Regions from separate parts of the Streptomyces sp. SD31 genome, predicted to be linked through region 2. Evidence: predicted binding sites of a transcription regulator. Region 2 holds the regulator's gene; the other holds the start of a gene.
The links. Region 2 encodes HrcA, which represses chaperone genes, less so after heat shock. Its sites were predicted from a motif close to TTNGCACTCNGNNNNNCNGAGTGCNAA; they were not measured.

Region 1 (10,233 bases), on a different contig from region 2:
CTCGGACTGTGGGGTGCGGCCGGTGCGGCCGGCGGGGCCGTCGGGGTGCTCGCCGGCGGGCTGCTCACCGACTGGTTCGGCTGGCGGGCGGTCATGCTGGTCAACGTGCCCGTCGTGCTCGCCGTACTGGCCGTCGTACGGCCCGGTGTACCCGCCGACGACCGGCGGGCGAGCGGGAGCCGGCCGCGGCTCGACGCCCTCGGCGCGCTCCTCGTCACCGCCGGAACCTCGCTGCTCGTCCTCGGGCTCGTGCGGACCGAGCCCCACGGCTGGACGGCATGGCGGACCGGCGGGGTGCTCGGCGCGGGCGTCGTCCTGCTGGCGGTCTTCGCCGTGGTGGAGACCCGCGTACGGCAGCCGCTGCTCAGGCTCGGGCTCCTGACCCGAAGGCCGGTGCTCGCGGCGAACGTCTTCGCGCTGCTGATGTCGGCAGGCCAGTTCGCCGCCTTCTACTTCACCTCCCTCTACATGCAGCAGGTGCTGGGCTACGGCCCCACCGCCGCCGGGAGCGCCTTCCTGCCGTTCTGTGTCGGGGTCGTGGCCGGGTCGGTGATCGCCGCGCGCACGGTCGGGCGGGTCGGGGCCGGGGTGCTGCTGCTGGTCGGCGGGCTGCTCGGGGCGGCCGGGATCGCGTGGTTCGCGGCGGCGGTGGCGGTGGACGGCGGGTTCCTGCTCTCCGTCCTCGGCCCGTCGGCGGTCGCCTCGGTCGGCATCGGCATGTGCTTCGTACCGCTGGGCACGGCCGCCACGGAAGGGGTCGCGCCGGAGGAGACCGGGATGGCGTCCGGGCTGCTCAACAGCGCGCGGCAGGTCGGCGGGGCGGTGGGGCTCGGGGTGCTGGTGACGGTGGCGGCGAGTGCCGGCGGGGACGGGGCGGAGGGGGCCGAGGGGCTCGTCGACGGGTACGCGGCGGCGTACTGGGTGGCGGCGGGGCTGCTCGCCGTGGCCGCCCTGGCCGCCGGTGCGCTGCACGGGGTGAGGGCTCGGCCTGCGGAAACGCCCGCCGGAGAAAAAGATTCGAAGAATTCCGGCGAGCGTGTCGATCCGGGTGTCTCCCGTTCGACGCAGGGGTGAGAGGCCGGGAAGGAACCGGTCACCGAACCCTGAGGAGTCACCATGCCGCGTTACCTGTCCCTCGTCCGGATCGACGAGTCCACCGCGCCCGCCGAGGGCCCCAGTCCTGAGCTGATGCAGCGCATGGGGGAACTGCTGGAGGAGATCACCAAGGCCGGCGTGATGCTCGACACGGCAGGGCTCACCCCGTCGGCACAGGGCACCCGCGTGCACTGGGACGGCGCGAAGACGTCCGTCACCGACGGGCCCTTCACCGAGTCCAAGGAGGTCATCGGCGGCTACGCGATCATGCAGTGCAAGGACAAGGCCGAGGCGCTGGAGTGGGCCTCGCGGTTCCTGAAGGTCCACGGGGAGGAATGGCAGGTCACCTGCGAGGTGCGGGAGATCGCCGAGGGCTGACCTGCCCTCCTTGGATCCACGACCGTACGGGTGTTGCATGGTGGGCTGTGACCCCGCAGCCCACCGCCGACCCGCGCGGCACCGTCGAAACCGTCTTCCGCATCGAGTCCCCGCGCATCATCGCCGGCGTCGCCCGCATCGTCCGCGACGTCGGCATCGCCGAGGAACTCGCCCAGGACGCTCTCGTCGCCGCCCTGGAGCAGTGGCCCCGCGACGGCGTCCCCGACAACCCGGGCGCCTGGCTCATGGCCGCCGCCCGGCACCGCGCCGTGGACCTGATCCGCCGCCGCGAGAACTACGCCCGCAAGCTGGCGGAGATCGGGCGGGACCTGGAGACGACGGCCCCGCCCGAGGAGCCGGCCGACCCCGACGACATCGACGACGACCTGCTCAGGCTCGTCTTCACCGCCTGCCACCCCGTGCTGTCTCCCGAGGCCCGCATCGCCCTCACTCTCCGCCTCCTCGGTGGCCTGACGACGCCGGAGATCGCCCGCGCGTTCCTCGTCCCGGAGCCGACGATCGCCCAGCGCATCGTGCGCGCCAAGCGCACGCTCGCCACGAAGAACGTCGCCTTCGAGGTCCCGTACGGCCCCGACCGCGAGGCCCGCCTCGGCTCCGTCCTCGACGTCATCTACCTGATCTTCAATGAGGGCTACGCCGCCACGGCCGGCGACGACTGGCTGCGCCCGGCCCTGTGTGAGGACGCGCTGCGGCTGGCCCGCGTGCTCTCGGGACTGATGCCGAAGGAACCGGAGGTGCACGGCCTGACCGCCCTCCTGGAATTCCAGACGTCCCGCGCGGCAGCCCGCACCGGCCCGTCCGGCGAACCGATCCTCCTCAAGGACCAGAACCGCCGCCGCTGGAACCGCATGCTCATCGCGCGCGGCATCAAGGCGCTGGGCCGTGCCCGTGCCACCGCCACGGGTGCGCCGGGCCCGTACGCCCTCCAGGCCGCGATCGCCGCCTGCCACGCGCACGCGTACACGTACGAGGAGACGGACTGGAAGACCATCGCCACCCTGTACGGCCTGCTGTCCGCCCGATCCCCTTCCCCCGTGGTCGAGTTGAACCGCGCGGTCGCCGTGTCGATGGCGGACGGCCCGGAACCCGCTCTGGAGATCGTCGACGCGATCGCCACCGAACCCGCCCTGCGGGACTACCACTTGCTGCCGAGCGTGCGCGGCGACCTGCTGCTGCGCCTCGGCCGTACGGCGGAGGCGCGGGCGGAGTTCGAGCGGGCGGCGGAGCTCGCACGGAACGAGCGGGAGCGGGAGATGCTGCTGCGCCGGGCGACGGAGGTCTCGTAGGGCGAACGTGAGCCTCGACTCGTCCCGCTCCCTCGACCCGACTAGGCCGGCCGCCCGACGAGCATCGTCGGCGCCCCCGCCACCCGCGTGAGAATCACGGTCGCCGAGTTGGGCCCCTGCGGCTTGACCTTCTTCCGCAGCTCCTCCGGCTCGACGGCCGACCCGCGCTTCTTCACGGTCAGCGTGCCGACCTCCCGCTCGCGCAGCAGCGCCTTCAACTTCTTGACGTTGAAGGGGAGTTGGTCGGTGATCTCGTACGCCGTGGCATACGGCGTCGCGTGCAGCTCGTCCGCAGTGATGTACGCGATGGTCGCGTCGACCAGCCCACCGTTCAGTTGGTCCGCCACTTCGGCGACCAGATGCGCCCGGATGACGGCACCGTCGGGCTCGTACAAGTACCGCCCGACGGGCCGCACCTCGGGGTCGGGCAGCCCTCGGGAGAGCAGCGAACGCGGCCCCGGCAGCAGTGTGGCCCGGATGGCCCCGGGCTCCGTGCCGAACCACAGCACCGCCTCCTTCACCTCCCCGCCGTCCGAGATCCACTCCGCCTCGGCCTCGCCCGGAACGGCCTCGTGCGGAATGCCGGGCGCGATCTTCAATGCGGCGTGGGGAGCCCGGCCGGCGGTCTCGACGGCCCATGACAGCGGGGGCGAATACGCTTCGGGGTCGAAGATCCTGCCGCGACCGCCCCGGCGGCCGGGGTCGACGAACACGGCGTCGTAGCCGGCCGTGTCCACCTCGGTGACGTCGGCCTCCCGCACCTCGATGAGGTCGGCAAGACCGAGACCCTCCGCATTGGCCCGGGCCGCCGCCACCGTCACCGGATCCCGGTCCACCGCCAGCACCCGGATCCCGGCCCGCGCCAACGCGATCGCGTCACCTCCGATCCCGCAACACAGATCGGCGACCGACCCCACCCCCAGCTCCTTCATCCGCCCGGCCCGATACGTGGCGACACTCGCCCGCGTCGACTGCTCGACGCCGTTCGGCGTGAAGAACATCCGCCCCGCGTCCACCGCCCCGAACTTCGCCACCGCCCGCTGCCGCAACCGTGCCTGTCCGAGCGCCGCCGACACCAGCTCGGCGGGGTGCTCGCGGCGCATCCGGGTGGCGACGGCGAGTTCGTCGGCGGGATCGGTGTCGCGTACGGCGTCGAGGAGGGCGCTGCCCTCGGGGGTGAGGAGGCGGGAGAAGGAGGCGAGGTCGTTCACCGGGTCATTGTCGGCCAGTCGGTGGATGGTCCGCCTCCGGCGGCGGTGTCGGCCGATCTTCGGGGCGGGTGCCTGCGAGGATCCGGCTCCATGCGAGTAGTACGACAAAATGACAAAAGTCGCCGCAATGGGGTAGCCGCGGGGTGTCGTCATGGGACGGCGGGGCGTTCGCGGATCCGCGGCGGAATCGCCGCGCTCACCGTCGCCGCCATCGCCTCGGGGTGTGCCCAGGGCGGGGGAGGCGGGCAGGGCGGCGGAGGCGGAGGCGGACATGAGGCCGTACGCCCCACGCCGAGCCGGCAGCCCCTCAAGGCGCCGCCCCCGGTCGAAACCCCGGACCCGAACGCCGAAGCCCCCCGGACCAAGAAGTTCCGGTCCGCCCAGGCCGCCCACGCCGCCCGGGTCGCCGCCGCGAGGCGCTGGCGCCTGGCGCGAGTGCCGCTCACGCCCCCGCCGCCACCCACCAAGAAACCGGAGATCACCACCCGCGACGGCTTCGAGGTCGACGGCCACGAGGAACTCGGCCTCCCGCCGGTCTTCACGACCGTCCCCACCAAGCAGCGGGTCGTCTTCCTCACCATCGACGACGGCGCCGAGAAGGACCCGGCGTTCCTGCGGATGATGAGCGAGCTGCAGGTGCCGTACACCGCCTTCCTCAGCGACTACCTGATCAAGGAGGACTACGGCTACTTCAAGCGGATGCAGCGCGCCGGCGTGGTCCTGAACAACCACACCCTCCACCACCCCTACCTCCCCGCCCTCTCCTACCACCGCCAACGGCATGAGATCTGCGGCATGCAGGAGGTGATCGAGAAGCGCTACGGCAAGCGCCCGCTGCTCTTCCGCCCGCCCTTCGGCAACTACAACAGAAACAGCCTGCGCGCCGCGAAGTCCTGCGGCATCGAGTACGTCCCGCTGTGGAACGAGGAGGTCTTCGTCGACCACTGGGACTACCGCGAGTGGGACCGGAAGATCCGCCCGGGCGACATCGTCCTCAGCCACTTCCGGGGCCGGGACGACTGGAAGGGCACAATGCCCGACATGATCCGCCGATTCCTGAACAAAGTGACGGCCGAGGGGTACGCGGTGGCCCGGCTGGAGGACTACCTGTGAGGCGGGCGCCGGCAGCGGTGCCGGCGCCCGAGCCGGCGGCTCCCACGGCCGTACGCGCCCTCACAGTCGTCACAGTCGTACGAGTTCCGGCGGTGGTACGTGCTCTGACAGCCGTCGCCCTGGCAGCCGCGGTGCTCGCCGGTTGCGCCCGGCCGATGGGGTCGGTCGAGCCCGGCGGGCGGTCGGCCGAGAGGGCGGCGCAAGAGGCGCGTTCGGCTAAGGGCCCGACGACCACAGCACAGCCGTACCGCCGATGGGGCCTCACCGCCCCGCTGCCCGCACCCCCGTCCCCACCCGCCCGGCGGCATTGGCTGCCCGGGGGTGATGGGCCGTCCGCGGGCGGGCTGCTGCCCGTCGTGGACCGCATCCGCACCCACGACCAGGTCGTGTTCCTCACCTACGACGACGGCGCCGAGAAGGACCCCCGCTTCGTCGACATGGTCCGCGAGCTACGGCTGCCCGTCAGCATGTTCCTCACGGACAGCGTGGTCGGCCCGGGCTACGGCCACTTCGCGCGCCTGCGCTCGGTGGGCGCGTCGATGCAGAACCACACCCTCGACCACGCCGCCCTGCGCGGCCTGCCGTACGCCGGCCAGCGCGCCGAGATCTGCGGCCAGCAGAACAAACTCCGGGCCCGCTTCGGCATCCGGCCCCAGCTCTTCCGGCCGCCCTACGGCACGTACGACACCACCACGCTCCGCGCGGCGGCCGACTGCGGTGTGCGGGCGGTGGTGCTGTGGCGGGCGGCGATGGAGGGCGACGGCGAACTGACGTACGCGCAGGGCCCGGCCCGGCTGCGCCCCGGCGACATCGTCTCCGTCCCTTCGGGCGAACCGACCGGCCTGAGCCTGAGGGAGCGCACGACGAGGCTGCTGCGGGAGATCCAGGGGCGGGGGCTGACGGTGGGCCGACTGGAGGACTACGTCTGACGGTGGGCCGGCTTGAGGACTACGTCTGGCGGTGGGCTGTTCGGAGGATTGCGTCCGGCGAACTTCTCGGCGCCGTCCAGGCATCCCAGCCCGTCTGGGGGCGGCAGCCTCAGGAGCGCTCACGGCAATGCCGGCGACAAGGAACCCGGCTCAACCAGCGCAGCGAATTAGCAGTCCGCTTGACCGAGTGCTAATCACGGTCATAGTCTCGGCTCTGGCACTCCCCACTGGAGAGTGCCAACTACGCGACGGGCAGGTCCGGCACCCGCGACGACGGATCCACCTGGTCGCCACCTCAGACAGTTAACCCCGTGAGATCTCCGAAGGGGGAGGTCGGATCGTGACGACCACCAGCTCCAAGGTTGCCATCAAGCCGCTCGAGGACCGCATCGTGGTCCAGCCGCTCGACGCCGAGCAGACCACCGCCTCTGGCCTGGTCATTCCGGACACCGCCAAGGAGAAGCCCCAGGAGGGCGTCGTCCTGGCCGTGGGCCCGGGCCGCTTCGAGAACGGCGAGCGTCTGCCGCTCGACGTCAAGACCGGCGACATCGTGCTGTACAGCAAGTACGGCGGCACCGAGGTGAAGTACAACGGCGAGGAGTACCTCGTCCTCTCGGCTCGCGACGTGCTCGCGATCATCGAGAAGTAATTCACCCGCTTCCTCACCGAAGCACATTGCTTGTGAGCTGCGCCCTTGGCCCCCGCGACCACTAATCAGCCGGGCGTCGGGGGCGCAGTTCGTTTCACCCACGTTTTCCGAGAGGGCTGAACCGCTCCCATGGCGAAGATCCTGAAGTTCGACGAGGACGCCCGTCGCGCCCTCGAGCGCGGCGTCAACAAGCTGGCCGACACGGTCAAGGTGACGATCGGCCCCAAGGGCCGCAACGTCGTCATCGACAAGAAGTTCGGCGCGCCCACCATCACCAACGACGGCGTCACCATCGCCCGTGAGGTCGAGGTCGAGGACCCGTACGAGAACCTCGGCGCCCAGCTGGTGAAGGAGGTGGCGACCAAGACCAACGACATCGCGGGTGACGGTACGACCACCGCCACCGTGCTCGCCCAGGCGCTGGTGCGCGAGGGCCTGAAGAACGTCGCCGCGGGTGCCTCCCCGGCGCTGCTGAAGAAGGGCATCGACGCCGCCGTCGCCGCGGTCTCCGACGAGCTGCTGGCGACCGCCCGCCCGATCGACGAGAAGTCCGACATCGCCGCCGTCGCCGGTCTGTCCGCCCAGGACACGCAGGTCGGCGAGCTCATCGCCGAGGCGATGGACAAGGTCGGCAAGGACGGTGTCATCACCGTCGAGGAGTCCAACACCTTCGGTCTGGAGCTGGACTTCACCGAGGGCATGGCCTTCGACAAGGGCTACCTGTCGCCGTACTTCGTGACGGACCAGGAGCGCATGGAGGCCGTCCTGGAGGACCCGTACATCCTCATCAACCAGGGCAAGATCTCCTCCATCGCGGACCTGCTGCCGCTGCTGGAGAAGGTCATCCAGGCGGGCGCCTCGAAGCCGCTGCTGATCATCGCCGAGGACGTCGAGGGCGAGGCCCTGTCGACCCTGGTCGTCAACAAGATCCGCGGCACCTTCAACGCGGTCGCCGTCAAGGCCCCGGGCTTCGGTGACCGCCGCAAGGCGATGCTGCAGGACATGGCGGTCCTCACCGGCGCCACGGTCATCTCCGAGGAGGTCGGCCTCAAGCTCGACCAGGTCGGCCTCGAGGTGCTGGGCTCCGCCCGCCGCGTCACGGTCACCAAGGACGACACGACCCTCGTCGACGGCGCCGGCAACTCCGAGGACGTCCAGGGCCGCGTCGCCCAGATCAAGGCCGAGATCGAGAACACCGACTCCGACTGGGACCGCGAGAAGCTCCAGGAACGCCTCGCGAAGCTGGCCGGCGGCGTGTGCGTGATCAAGGTCGGCGCCGCCACCGAGGTGGAGCTGAAGGAGAAGAAGCACCGTCTGGAGGACGCCATCTCCGCGACCCGCGCCGCGGTCGAGGAGGGCATCGTCTCCGGTGGTGGCTCCGCGCTGGTCCACGCCGCCAAGGTGCTCGAGGGCGGCCTCGGCAAGACCGGCGACGAGGCCACCGGTGTGGCCGTCGTCCGCCGTGCCGTCGTCGAGCCGCTGCGCTGGATCGCGGAGAACGCCGGCCTGGAGGGCTACGTCATCACCTCCAAGGTCGCCGAGCTCGAGAAGGGCCAGGGCTTCAACGCCGCCACCGGCGAGTACGGCGACCTGGTCAAGGCCGGCGTCATCGACCCGGTCAAGGTCACCCGCTCCGCCCTGGAGAACGCCGCCTCCATCGCCTCCCTCCTCCTCACGACCGAGACCCTGGTCGTCGAGAAGAAGGAAGAGGAGGAGCCGGCCGCCGCTGGTCACGGCCACGGCCACGCCCACTGAGGCACGCACCACCTGAAGAAGCCCCCCGTTGCTGCGGCAACGGGGGGCTTCTCCCTTCGCGGGCGTCACTGACCGAGTACCCCCAACTGCTCCAGCAGTCCCGCCCGGTCGTAGAGCCAGTGGCCCTCGCAGATCTTGCCGTCCCGGAACCGCTGCCAGGTCATGCCCTGCATGCTGACCTCCTGTCCGGTCGCCGGGATCCCCAGGAACTCGCCCTTGTGCCGCGCGGTCCAGGTCCACCGCGTGCACACCTGGTCGCCCTGGGCCAGCTGATCGTCGATCCGGAACGTGAAGTCGAAGGCGGCACGCCACCCCGCGTACTGCTCGCGCACTCCCTCGACCCCCTGCACGGGCTGCGGATACGACGGATCGTGATCCACGTAGTCGTCCGTGAAATGCTCACCGATCGCCGCCGGCGCCATCCTGCCCATGGCCTTGAAGAAGGCCTGCGCGGCCAGGACGTTCAGCTGCTCGTCCCGCACGACGTCGAGATCGGTGAACGTCGGCGTCTCGTCACAGAGCGCGACCATCTCCTGGAAGATCCGATCGGTCTCGGGGAGATTGGAGTTCCGCATCGCCTCCTCGTACGAGGCGAACTCCACGATCTCGATGAAGTGCGACGCGTCCGACCGGTCCTTCCCGATGATGTCGTGCGTCGCCGTCCGCTTCCCCTTGGTCTGCTCGACCCACCTGTCCATCAGCCGGTTCATCTCGTCGAAGCGGCTGGTCCTGCAGTCGATGAGCTGTACGAAGGTCATAGGGGCGCCTCCCGACCCTTCGGGTCCGGTACGGTTGATATGCATATTTTATTGCTCTTTGGGTGCTCGCTCTCCTCGAGTGTTCGCCGCTTCCAGGGATCGGACGGCGACGATCTGGGACCATGGCGCACATGCAGGCGCGGGGGAGGCAGTCTGTCGCAGCGGGCGGCGACATCGGTGTGGCCGTCACGGGCGACAACAACCAGGTCGTACTGGCCCGGCCGGTGCGCTCGGCCTACTGGGAGCAGGTGCGCCGCATCGCGCCGCGGGAACTCATCGGCCGCGGCAGGGAGTTGACCGACCTCGCCGCCTTCTGCACCGCCAAGTCCGGCCCTGCCTACGCCTGGTGGCGGGCGGGGGCGTGGGCGGGCAAGACCGCGCTCATGGCGTGGTTCGCACTCCATCCTCCTGAGGGGGTGCGGATCGTGCCGTTCTTCATCACCGCCCGACTACGTTCGCAGAACGACGCGGTGGCCTACGGCGATGTAGTGCTCGAGCAACTGACCGAACTGGCCGGGGACAGCCTGCCCGCACATCTGACGGAAGCGACGCGCGATGGACACTTGCTGCGGCTGTACGACCAGGCGGCCCGCGTTTGCCATGAGCGGGGTGAAAGGCTGGTTCTCCTCGTCGACGGTCTGGATGAAGACCGTGGCGTGACCACGGGCCCCGAGGCCCGCAGCATCGCGAGTCTCCTGCCGAGTCGCCTGGAGTTCGGTGCCCGGGTCATCGTCTCCGGCCGTCTCAATCCACCGCTCCCCAGTGACGTGGCGCACGACCATCCGCTGCGAGATGCGCGGCACATACGGAGCCTCCAGCCTTCGCCTCGTGCCCAGGCCATTCGTGCCGAAGCAGAGCGAGAGCTGAAGGGATTCCTGGCCGAGGGACATCTGTGCCGTGATTTGCTCGGCTTCGTTGTCGCAGCTGAGGGCGGCTTGACGGCGTCCGATCTGGGCCACCTTTCCGGGGAGCGACTCTATGAAGTGCACGACCTGCTTCGGAACCGGGCTGGAAGAACCTTCGCGAGACGTGATGCTC
Region 2 (10,233 bases):
CCGGATGAAGTGGCGTATGTGTCGGCCCTGTTCGAGGAGCGCGGCTGGGCCGTACGCCCGGCGGAGGCCGACGAGGCGGCGCCCGGCTTGGCGCACCGCGCCACGCTCGTCGTCGAGGTCCGGCTGCACGGAGCCCGCCTCGGCGCCCTGCGCACGGCCACCCTTGAGGTGGAACGGCTCGCCAGGCAGGCCGAGTTGGGTGCATGGGTGCGGGACGCGGCGCTGGTCGAGTACGAGCGGCCGGCCCGCACGACGTACTACGTGCACCGCGCGCTGCCGACGCTGGGGCGGGTGTGGATCTGGCTGGGCGGTGCGGACGAGCAGCGTGCCGTGACCGTGCCGGCCGGTCCGCGCTCCCGTCAGGAGGCGGCGGCCGAACTGGCGGCGCGCCCGCTGGGTGGCCGCCCCTTCGATGCCGAGGCGCACGGGCTGCGGGTGCCGGGCCACTCGGACGCGGACCCGCCACGCGACGAGACCCCGCACGAGCGCCGGGTCCGGCTGGTCTGGCTGGCGGCGGGGGTGGCCGGCGTCGTCCTCGCCGTCCTGTGCGGCATGTACGTCGTCTGGGCAGACGGGGCCTGGAAGCTACTGCCCGCACTGCTCAGCCCGGCGGGGGCGCTGCCGCTGGGCCGCACGCTCAAGGAGACGCGGGCGAGTGGCCGCGGGGTCCAGTGGGCCGCCGGAGTCGCGGGCACCACCGTGCTGGCCGCCTTCGGGGCCTTGGTGGGCCAGGGCACCGAGCCCCGGGTGCTGTGGGCGGGTGCGCTGGTGCTTGCCGTCGGTGTGTTCACGGGCGCGGGCGTGGTCCTCGCGCTGCGCCGCACCGTCTTCACCCGGCACGCCGCCTGGCTGGTGCCGCTGTCCGTGCCGGTGCTGTGGTCGATGGTGGGCTGGCTGGGCCGGCAGATGCACGACGCCTACCTGGACCGGTTCGACATCCGCGTGGAGGCGGTGCCCACGGCGAGGCTCGGCACTTACCTGGTGGCCGCCGAGCCGATGGGACTCGCGCTGGGCAGCGCGCTGTTCTTCGTGGCGATCGTGGGCTGGCTGCGCCACTTCCATCTGGGCCGGGACGCCAGCAACCGCTTCTTCGCCATCGTCCTGGCCACGCTGGTCATAGTCGTCTACGCCCTGAGCGCGGTCGCGCTGGGCACCGGGCAGGCGGCGAGCGCGGCCGGCCGGGCCGCCGAGAACGTCGCCCGTGGGGGCGCCCACCCGCCCGACTACTTCGGTGTCTTCGGCCACTTCATGTGCGTAAGCCCGGTGGACGCCGCCGAGCCCCTGGCGGTGGAGAACGGCCCGGCTCCCCTCGACCACCCCGTGGTCTCCTTCGGCGCCACCGGCGAGTGGATCTGGCTCTGGGACCCGGCTCGCAACAACGGCAAGGTCCAGGAGTCCTTCGCCGTCCGCCGCGAGGACGTCCAGCTCATCCCCGCGAAAAACCCGGAGAACAAGCGCTGCCCGGCCCCGTAGCGTGGCCGCATGCGTAACGACCGCCGACTGCGAAGGCTCGTCGTGGACGAGCGGACGACATACCTCTGGAGCGTGCGGCACCAGCACGGGGAGGGCGACACGTGCCGCGAGGTCCTCCATCTGACCCTGGACGGTGCGCGTACGCGGATCGTCTTCCGGAAGGGCCCGGGCCGGGCCGTCTCCGACGGCCATTCCTACGTCGGATGCGTGGCGACCGGCCCCGGGAAGCTGCTCAACCTGCGCGAACCCGGTGCCGTACGCGGCCTCGTCGACGAGGCGACGGCCCGCGGACTCCTGCCGGGGACCGGGGAGTTGGACGGCTGGGAGCTGTTCGACGCCGTGCTCAGCCGCGCAGCAGCAGCCACTCCTGCAGCTCCACCAGATTGCCCTCCGGGTCCTTGAGGTGGGCGACGCGCATGCGGTCGGTCATCGGGGCGGGGCCGCGCAGGAGGGTCGCGCCGCGTGCGGTGATCCGCTCGCAGCAGGCGTCCAGGTCGTCCACCCGCAGCACCACCAGGGAGCGGTGCCCGTCGGCGGTGTCGGCCAGTTCGCCCAGGACCTCGGCCATCATCGCCCGGTCCTGAAGCGCGATGCCCGCCGAGCCGACGGCGGGGCTGAACTTCTCGTACGGCCCGTTCGTCGCGCCCGACTGCGGCTTGAGGCCGAGGACGTCGGCGTAGAAGCGGTAGCAGGCGGCGAAGTCGCTGACCAGCAGCCGTACCTGGGCGAGTTCCACGGTGAGCGTCCCTCCGGAGGTCAGGACCAGCGGCCGGTGCGGCCGAGGAGCAGTGCCGTCGCCGCGGTTCCGGCGGTGGACGTGCGCAGGACGGTACGGCCCAGACGGTACGCCTGCGCACCCGCCTCCTCGAAGAGGGCCAACTCCTCGGGGGACACGCCGCCTTCGGGTCCGACGACGAGCACGATCTCGCCCTCGGTGGGCAGCTCGGCGGTGGCGAGGGGCGCACTGCCGTAGTCGCGTTCCTCGTGCAGTACGGCGGCGAAGTCGGCCTTGGCGAGCAGCGCCGCGACCTGCTTGGTGGTGGCCGCGTCCGTCACCTCCGGGAAACGCACCCGGCGCGACTGCTTGCCGGCCTCGCGGGCGGTGGCCCGCCACTTGCCGAGGGCCTTCGCCCCCCGCTCGCCCTTCCACTGCGTGATGCAGCGGGCGGCGGCCCAGGGCACGATCGCGTCGACGCCGGTCTCGGTCATCGTCTCGACGGCCAGCTCGCCGCGGTCGCCCTTGGGGAGGGCCTGGACGACGGTGATACGGGGCGACTCCGGGGGTTCCTCGGCCACCGAGCTCATGTGCACGACGAGCCGGTCCTTGCCCTCCGTGTCGACGACCTCGCACTCGGCCCAGCGACCGTTGCCGTCCGTGAGGACGACGGTCTCGCCGGGCCTCAGCCGCTTGACCGAGACGGCGTGCCGCCCCTCGGGCCCGTCGAGGACGTACCGCCCGCCACCGCCGGCATCGAAGTGCTCGACGACGAAAACGGGAGCTGTCATCGCCCCGCGCCCCCCTTCGGGAAGGCGGACAACGCTGTCGACGCGGCGTCGAGCTCGGCGGCCAGCACCTCCACCAGCTGCCCGGCGGGCAGTTCCCGCGCCATCCGGTGCCCCTGCCCGGCCCACAGCGCCATGCCCTGCGCGTCACCGGACGCGGCGGCCTTCTTGCGCAGCGGCGAGGTGAGGTGGTGGACCTCGGGGTAGGCGGCGGGGGCGTACGGCCCGTGCTCGCGCAGGAAGCGGTTGACGAGGCCGCGGGCGGGGCGCCCGGAGAAGGCGCGCGTCAGCTCGGTCCGTACGAACAGGGGGTTGGTCAGCGCCTGCTTGTGCAGGGCGTTGGCGCCGGACTCCGGGGTGGCGAGGAAGGCGGTCCCGAGCTGGGCGGCGCTGGCGCCGGCGGCGAGCGCGGCGGCGATCTGGCTGCCGCGCATGATGCCGCCGGCGGCGACGAGGGGCAGGCTCACGGCCTCACGGACCTGCGCGACGAGGGACAGCAGCCCGATGCCGGTGCCGTCGGTCTCGGGGTTGTCGCGATGGGTGCCCTGGTGGCCGCCGGCCTCGACCCCCTGCACGATCACGGCGTCGGCGCCGGCCCGCTGCACGGCGAGGGCCTCGTCCGGAGTGGTGGCGGTGACCAGGGTGAAGGTTCCGGCACGCCGCAGCGCCTGGAGCACCTCACCGCTGGGCACGCCGAAGTGGAAGGAGACGACGGGGACGGGATTGTCGAGCAGCACGGCGAGCTTGGCGTCGTACCCGTCGTCCCGCCCGCTGTCCGGGTCCCCCAGCTCGATCTCGTACCAGGCGGCCTCGCCGGCGAGCTGATGTGCGTAGACGTCAACGGCCGCCGCGTCGGCGTACTCGGGCTGCGGCATGAACAGATTGACCCCGAAGGGCCGCCCGGTCAGCCCCCGCAGCTGCTTGATCTCCTGGTACATCCCGTCGGCGGTCTTGTACCCGGCAGCGAGAAACCCCAGCCCACCGGCCTCGGACACGGCAGCGGCGAGCTGCGGCACGGAGACGCCGCCTGCCATGGGGGCCTGCACGATCGGAAGGGGGAAGAGATCGGTCAGCGCGGAGGACATGACGGCATGTTGTCACGTCCCCCGAACAAGTCCGAATCGACCCTTCCCCTTGGCGTAGGCCCACGCATTCCCCAGGGGAACAGCAGGGGCTCAGCGCCCGTTGAAGGCGTCCTTCAACCGCGAGAACAACCCCTGCTGCCCCGGCTGGAACTGCCCCTGAGGCCGCTCCTCGCCCCGCAGCTTGGCCAGCTCACGCAGCAACCGCTCCTGCTCGGGGTCCAGCTTGCTCGGCGTCTGCACCTCGACGTGCACGATCAGATCCCCGCGCCCGCCGCCCCGCAGATGGGTCACCCCTCGCCCGTGCAGCGGAATCGACTGACCGGACTGAGTGCCCGGCCGGATGTCGACCTCCTCCAGCCCGTCCAGCGTCTCCAGCGGCACCTTCGTGCCGAGCGCCGCCGCGGTCATCGGGATCGTCACCGTGCAGTGCAGGTCGTCGCCGCGCCGCTGGAACATCGCGTGCGGCAGCTCGTGGATCTCGACGTACAGGTCACCGGCGGGACCGCCGCCCGGCCCGACCTCGCCCTCACCGGCGAGCTGGATCCGCGTGCCGTTGTCGACACCGGCCGGGATCTTGACCGTCAGCGTCCGACGCGACCGTACGCGTCCGTCACCCGCACACTCGGGGCACGGCGTCGGTACGACTGTCCCGAACCCCTGGCACTGCGGGCACGGCCGCGAGGTCATGACCTGCCCCAGGAAGGACCGCGTCACCTGCGACACCTCACCGCGACCGCGGCACATGTCACACGTCTGGGCGGAGGTGCCGGGGGCGGCCCCCTCACCGTTACAGGTGTTGCAGACGACGGCCGTGTCGACCTGGATGTCCTTCGTCGTACCGAAGGCCGCCTCGTCGAGCTCGACCTCCAGCCGGATCATCGCGTCCTGGCCCCGCCGCGTACGCGAACGCGGACCCCGCTGGGACGCCGTTCCGAAGAACGCGTCCATGATGTCCGAGAAGTTCCCGAAGCCGCCCGCGCCGAAGCCGCCGGCTCCCGCGCCGCCCGCCTGGGACAGCGGGTCGCCGCCGAGGTCGTAGACCTGCTTCTTCTGCGGGTCCGACAGCACCTCGTAAGCGGCGTTGATCTCCTTGAACCGCTCCTGGGTCTTCGGATCCGGATTGACGTCCGGGTGCAGCTCGCGCGCGAGCCGCCGGAAGGCCTTCTTGATCTCTTCCTGCGACGCGTCGCGACGCACGCCGAGAACGGCGTAGTAGTCCGTGGCCACTTACGACTCCGCCAGGATCTGTCCGACGTACCGTGCCACTGCGCGTACCGCTCCCATCGTTCCCGGGTAATCCATGCGGGTCGGTCCGACCACGCCGAGCTTGGCGACTGCCTCGCCGCCCGAACCGTAGCCGACCGACACGACGGACGTGGAGTTGAGTCCCTCATAGGCGTTCTCGTGCCCGATGCGCACGGTCATGCCCGAATCCCCCGCCTCGCCAAGGAGTTTGAGGAGTACGACGTGCTCCTCGAGGGCCTCCAGGACGGGCCGGATGGTGAGGGGGAAGTCATGCCCGAAGCGGGTGAGATTGGCGGTGCCGCCGATCATCAGCCGCTCCTCGTTCTCCTCGACGAGCGTCTCCAGCAGGGTGGAGAGCACGGCCGAGACAGTGCCGCGGTCCTCTATGTCGAAGGCCTCGGGGAGGTCCTCGACGAGCGTCGGCACATCGGTGAAGCGCCGCCCCGCGACCCGGCTGTTGAGCCGCGCGCGCAGATCCGCGAGCGACCCTTCACCGAAGGGCGCCGGGCAGTCGACCATCCGCTGCTCGACCCGCCCGGTGTCCGTGATCAGCACGAGCATCACGCGCGCGGGCGCGAGCGAGAGCAGCTCGACGTGCCGGACGGTGGACCGGGTCAGCGACGGGTACTGCACGACGGCGACCTGTCGGGTGAGCTGCGCGAGCAGCCGAACCGTGCGCGCCACGACGTCGTCGAGGTCCACGGCGCCCTCCAGGAAGTTCTGGATCGCGCGCCGCTCCGGCGGGCTCATCGGCTTGACACCGGCGAGCTTGTCGACGAACAGCCGGTAGCCCTTGTCGGTCGGGATGCGCCCGGCGCTGGTGTGCGGCTGGGCGATGTAGCCCTCGTCCTCCAGGGCAGCCATGTCGTTGCGGACGGTCGCCGGGGAGACGCCGAGGTTGTGCCGCTCGGTGAGCGCCTTGGAGCCCACCGGCTCCTCGGTCCCGACATAGTCCTGGACGATGGCGCGCAGCACCTGAAGCCTGCGTTCACTCAGCATCGCGCGCACCTCCAGTTTCGTCCGCTTGGCGCCTTGCCTGGCACTCTGTCCGTCCGAGTGCCAGCTGTCCCCGGCCCAGTGTACGGCGGCGGGGTACGCAGCGGGCAAGGCCGGTCAGCACCACCGTGCCCGACGGTGGTGTGTTCGTTAGCGTCGCCGTATGAGGGTGACTTGGGAAGAGCTCGGGTGGGAGCGGCTTGCGGCCGGGGTGGGCCGGTGTCGGCTGCCGGGCTGGGACTGCACGGCGGGGCTGGTCGTCGGGGAGGGCGGCGCGCTGCTCGTCGACGCGGGGTCGAGCCTCGCGGAGGGGGTGCGGCTGCGTACCCAGGCGCAGTGGCTGGCGGGTCACCGTGTGACTCATCTCGCGCTGACCCATCCCCACTTCGACCATGTCTTCGGGGCGGCGGCGTTCGCGGGCACGCAGGTGTACGGGGCGGTGGGCCTGGACACGGTGTTCGCGCACGAGCGGGCGGAACTGCGCGCGGACGCCGTACGCAACGGGCTGGACCAGGACGCGGCGGACGAGGCGATCGACGCCCTGGTCCACCCGCACCACCAGGTGAGCGGCGAGTGGACCCTCGACCTGGACGCCGGCCGCCAGGTCCTGCTGGCGAACGTGGGCCCGGCTCACACGGCCCACGACCTGGTCGTGCTCGTGCCGGGCGCTCCCGGCTCTCCCGAGGTGGTCTTCTGCGGCGACCTGGTGGAGGAGTCCGGCGAACCCCAGGCCGGCCCCGACGCCGTACCGTCGCACTGGCCGGCGGCCCTGGACCGCCTGCTGGACCTGGGCGGCGAGGACGCGCTGTACGTGCCCGGTCACGGAGCGGTGGTGGACGCGGAGTTCGTGCGCCGCCAGCGGGACACCCTGGCCGCGCGATTCGGCGTGTCGCGTTGATCTGCGCTCCATGACGGCCGGGATTCTCTTATCGTCACTCGAATGCGCCAGTACTCACCGGACCTGACTCCACCCTGGAAGAAGCCCAAGCCCGTCCCCGAGGTCCCGGCGGAACCGGGCCTGGTGGTGGAGGAGCCCGGCACCGGTTTCTGCGGCGCGGTGATCCGCTGCGAGGCGGGCACGGTGACCCTGGAGGACCGCTTCGGCAAGCACCGGGTGTTCCCGCTGGAACCGCGAGGGTTCCTGCTGGAGGGCAAGGTGGTGACCCTCGTCCGGCCGTCGTCCTCCGCTCCGGTACGTCCCACCCGCACGGCCTCCGGTTCGGTCGCCGTCCCGCAGGCACGCGCGCGCGTGGCCCGCGCCGGCCGTATCTACGTCGAGGGCCGACACGACGCCGAGCTGGTCGAGAAGGTGTGGGGCGATGACCTGCGCGTCGAGGGCGTGGTGGTGGAGTACCTGGAGGGCGTCGACGACCTGCCGTCGATCGTGGCCGATTTCTCGCCGGGACCGGATGCGCGGCTGGGGGTCCTGGTCGACCACCTGGTGCCGGGTACGAAGGAGTGGCGCATCGCGGAGTCGGTGACCAGTGAGCACGCGTTGGTCGTGGGCCACCCGTACATCGACATCTGGGAGGCGGTGAAGCCGTCGTCCCTGGGGATTCCGGGCTGGCCGCGGGTGCCGCGCGGGCAGGACTGGAAGACGGGGGTGTGCCGGGCGCTGGGGTGGCCGTCGGAGAACACCGGGGCGGTGTGGCAGGCGATCCTTCAGCGGGTGGGGTCTTACAAGGACCTGGAGCCGGAGCTGTTGGGGCGGGTGGAGGAGCTGATCGACTTCGTTACGGGTAGCGGTGGGGCCTGACGTTGCTGAAGGTGCCGAATCCGGTGGTGTCGACTTCGAGACCAAAACAGTCCATCGGGACCGGGCAGCCGAACTTGCTCATCCGTTGCACGTGGTACTCGGCTTCCTCGCCACTGCCCTTCGGCTCGGTGAACAGCACGCAGTGCGCCATGATCGGGTCGATGATCAGGTAAGCGTGCACGCCGCTCGCGGCATAGATCGCGCGCTTGACCTCGTAGTCGCGCTCCACGCTGGTTTCGGAGACGACCTCCACCAATGCCGTGACCACCGCCGACGGTACGTATGTCCCTTGATCCGGACCGGCGCCGCGCTCGGTCACCACCACATCGGGAACGGGGGCGCTGACGTGGTCAAGCATGTCGACGCACTGGGTCTGGAGCGGATACCAACGGTCGCGGGGAATCTGGTCCACCGTCTCCGTGACGTTGCGGTTGTGCACCAGACCAGAGCTGCGCGACATCACGATCTCTCCTCGCAGAAGCTCGGCCCTGACGCCCTCGGGCGGCTCCAGTCCCTCGAAGAACTTGATCATCGCGCGATCGTTCACAGCGGCACCCTACGAATCGGGGCGCCGCCCAAACCTGCCTCTGGTTCCGATTCACCCACCGGAGTGATCAGTCCACCAAATCCCTGACCACCGCATCCGCCAACAACCGCCCCCGAAGCGTCAGCACCGCACGCCCCTCCTCATAAGGACCGGTCTGCAAGAGCCCTTCTGAGAGTGCTCGGCGCGAGGCAGTGAGCCCCTCCTCCCTCAGCAACTCCAATGGCACCCCTTCCCGAAGCCGCAGCTCCAGCAGGATCCGCTCGACCCTGCGGTCCTCCTCCGACAGCAGCTCCCGCCCGGCCCCCGGCGACCGCCCCGCCGCCAGCGCCGCCGCATACGCGCCCGGGTGCTTCACGTTCCACCAGCGCACCCCGCCCACGTGCGAGTGGGCCCCCGGCCCCGCGCCCCACCAGTCGGCGCCCCGCCAGTACAGCTCGTTGTGCAGGCAGCGGCCCGCTTCCGAGGTCGCCCAGTTGGAGACCTCGTACCAGTCGAAACCGGCCGCCGTGAACGTCTCCTCGGCGATCAGGTACCGGTCCGCGTGGACGTCGTCGTCCGTCATCGGCACCTCGCCCCGGCGGATACGACGGGCCAGCTGCGTGCCTTCCTCGACGATCAGGGCGTACGCGGACACATGGTCCGGCCCGGCGCCGATCGCCGCCTCCAGCGACGCCCGCCAGTCGTCGTCCGACTCGCCCGGTGTGCCGTAGATCAGGTCCAGGTTGACGTGCTCGAAGCCTGCCGCGCGGGCCTCCGCGACACATGCCTCCGGCCGTCCCGGGGTGTGCGTGCGGTCGAGGATCTTCAGCACATGCTGCTTCGCGCTCTGCATGCCGAAGGAGATCCGGTTGAAGCCGCCCTCGCGGAGAGCGGCCAGATAGGCCGGGTCCACCGAGTCCGGGTTCGCCTCCGTGGTGATCTCCGCGTCCGGCGCGAGACCGAACTCGTCGCGGATCGCCCCCAGCATCCGTACGAGATCGTCGGCGGCCAGCAGCGTGGGCGTACCGCCGCCGACGAAGACCGTGCGGACCTCGCGCGGGTCGTCGCCGAGGACCTTGCGGGCCAGGCGGATCTCGTCGATCAGGGTGTCCGCGTAGTTGTCGCGGGACGCCAGCACCCCGCCGGTGCCGCGCAGCTCGGTCGCCGTGTAGGTGTTGAAGTCGCAGTAGCCGCAGCGGGTCGCGCAGTACGGGACGTGCAGGTAGAAGCCGAGGGGGCGGTCGGCGGAGCCGGCGAGCGCGGACGCGGGGAGCGTGCCGTCGTCGGGGACGGGCTCGCCGTCGGGGAGTGCGGAGGGCATGGGTTCCATTGTCCAGCACCCCGGCGATTCCCTGTCCGGTCGGCTACTCGGCCTGGAGCACCAGCAGTGCCAGATCGTCCTCCGGTGGACGGCCGCTGAACTCGTGCACCAGCCTGCGGATGCGTTCCGCGATCAGCTGGGCGTTCAGGCCCGCGCACCCGGCGAGCGCGGTCGCGAGGCCGTCGCCGTCGTCGAACTGGCGGGAGCCGCTGCGCCGCTCGGTCACCCCGTCGGTCACGCACAGCAGGGTCTCGCCGGAGCGCAGCTCGAAGGTCTCGCTGGTGTACGTCGCGTCCTCGATGACCCCGAGGAGGGTCTGCGGGTGCGC

Region 1: a site for HrcA is predicted at 6,201-6,227, ahead of groES (co-chaperone GroES). Genes of this name have one in related genera too.

The regions. Positions count from the first base shown of each region.
Region 1 is NZ_JBQHCX010000009.1:41,828-52,060, forward strand. Features, by position in the region: gene ACTMVF_RS20335 (MFS transporter) at 1-1,074, shown strand, start outside; gene ACTMVF_RS20340 (YciI family protein) at 1,117-1,473, shown strand; gene ACTMVF_RS20345 (RNA polymerase sigma factor) at 1,521-2,780, shown strand; gene ACTMVF_RS20350 (class I SAM-dependent methyltransferase) at 2,822-3,991, opposite strand; gene ACTMVF_RS20355 (polysaccharide deacetylase family protein) at 4,082-5,104, shown strand; gene ACTMVF_RS20360 (polysaccharide deacetylase family protein) at 5,260-6,033, shown strand; gene groES (co-chaperone GroES) at 6,374-6,682, shown strand; gene groL (chaperonin GroEL) at 6,812-8,437, shown strand; gene ACTMVF_RS20375 (ester cyclase) at 8,503-9,195, opposite strand; gene ACTMVF_RS20380 (hypothetical protein) at 9,318-10,233, shown strand, end outside.
Region 2 is NZ_JBQHCX010000008.1:141,853-152,085, forward strand. Features, by position in the region: gene ACTMVF_RS18775 (hypothetical protein) at 1-1,473, shown strand, start outside; gene ACTMVF_RS18780 (hypothetical protein) at 1,483-1,875, shown strand; gene ACTMVF_RS18785 (VOC family protein) at 1,817-2,209, opposite strand; gene ACTMVF_RS18790 (16S rRNA (uracil(1498)-N(3))-methyltransferase) at 2,230-2,979, opposite strand; gene ACTMVF_RS18795 (nitronate monooxygenase) at 2,976-4,061, opposite strand; gene dnaJ (molecular chaperone DnaJ) at 4,152-5,288, opposite strand; gene hrcA (heat-inducible transcriptional repressor HrcA) at 5,289-6,305, opposite strand; gene ACTMVF_RS18810 (MBL fold metallo-hydrolase) at 6,466-7,200, shown strand; gene ACTMVF_RS18815 (DUF3097 domain-containing protein) at 7,243-8,058, shown strand; gene ACTMVF_RS18820 (Uma2 family endonuclease) at 8,036-8,605, opposite strand; gene hemW (radical SAM family heme chaperone HemW) at 8,673-9,905, opposite strand; gene ACTMVF_RS18830 (SpoIIE family protein phosphatase) at 9,949-10,233, opposite strand, start outside.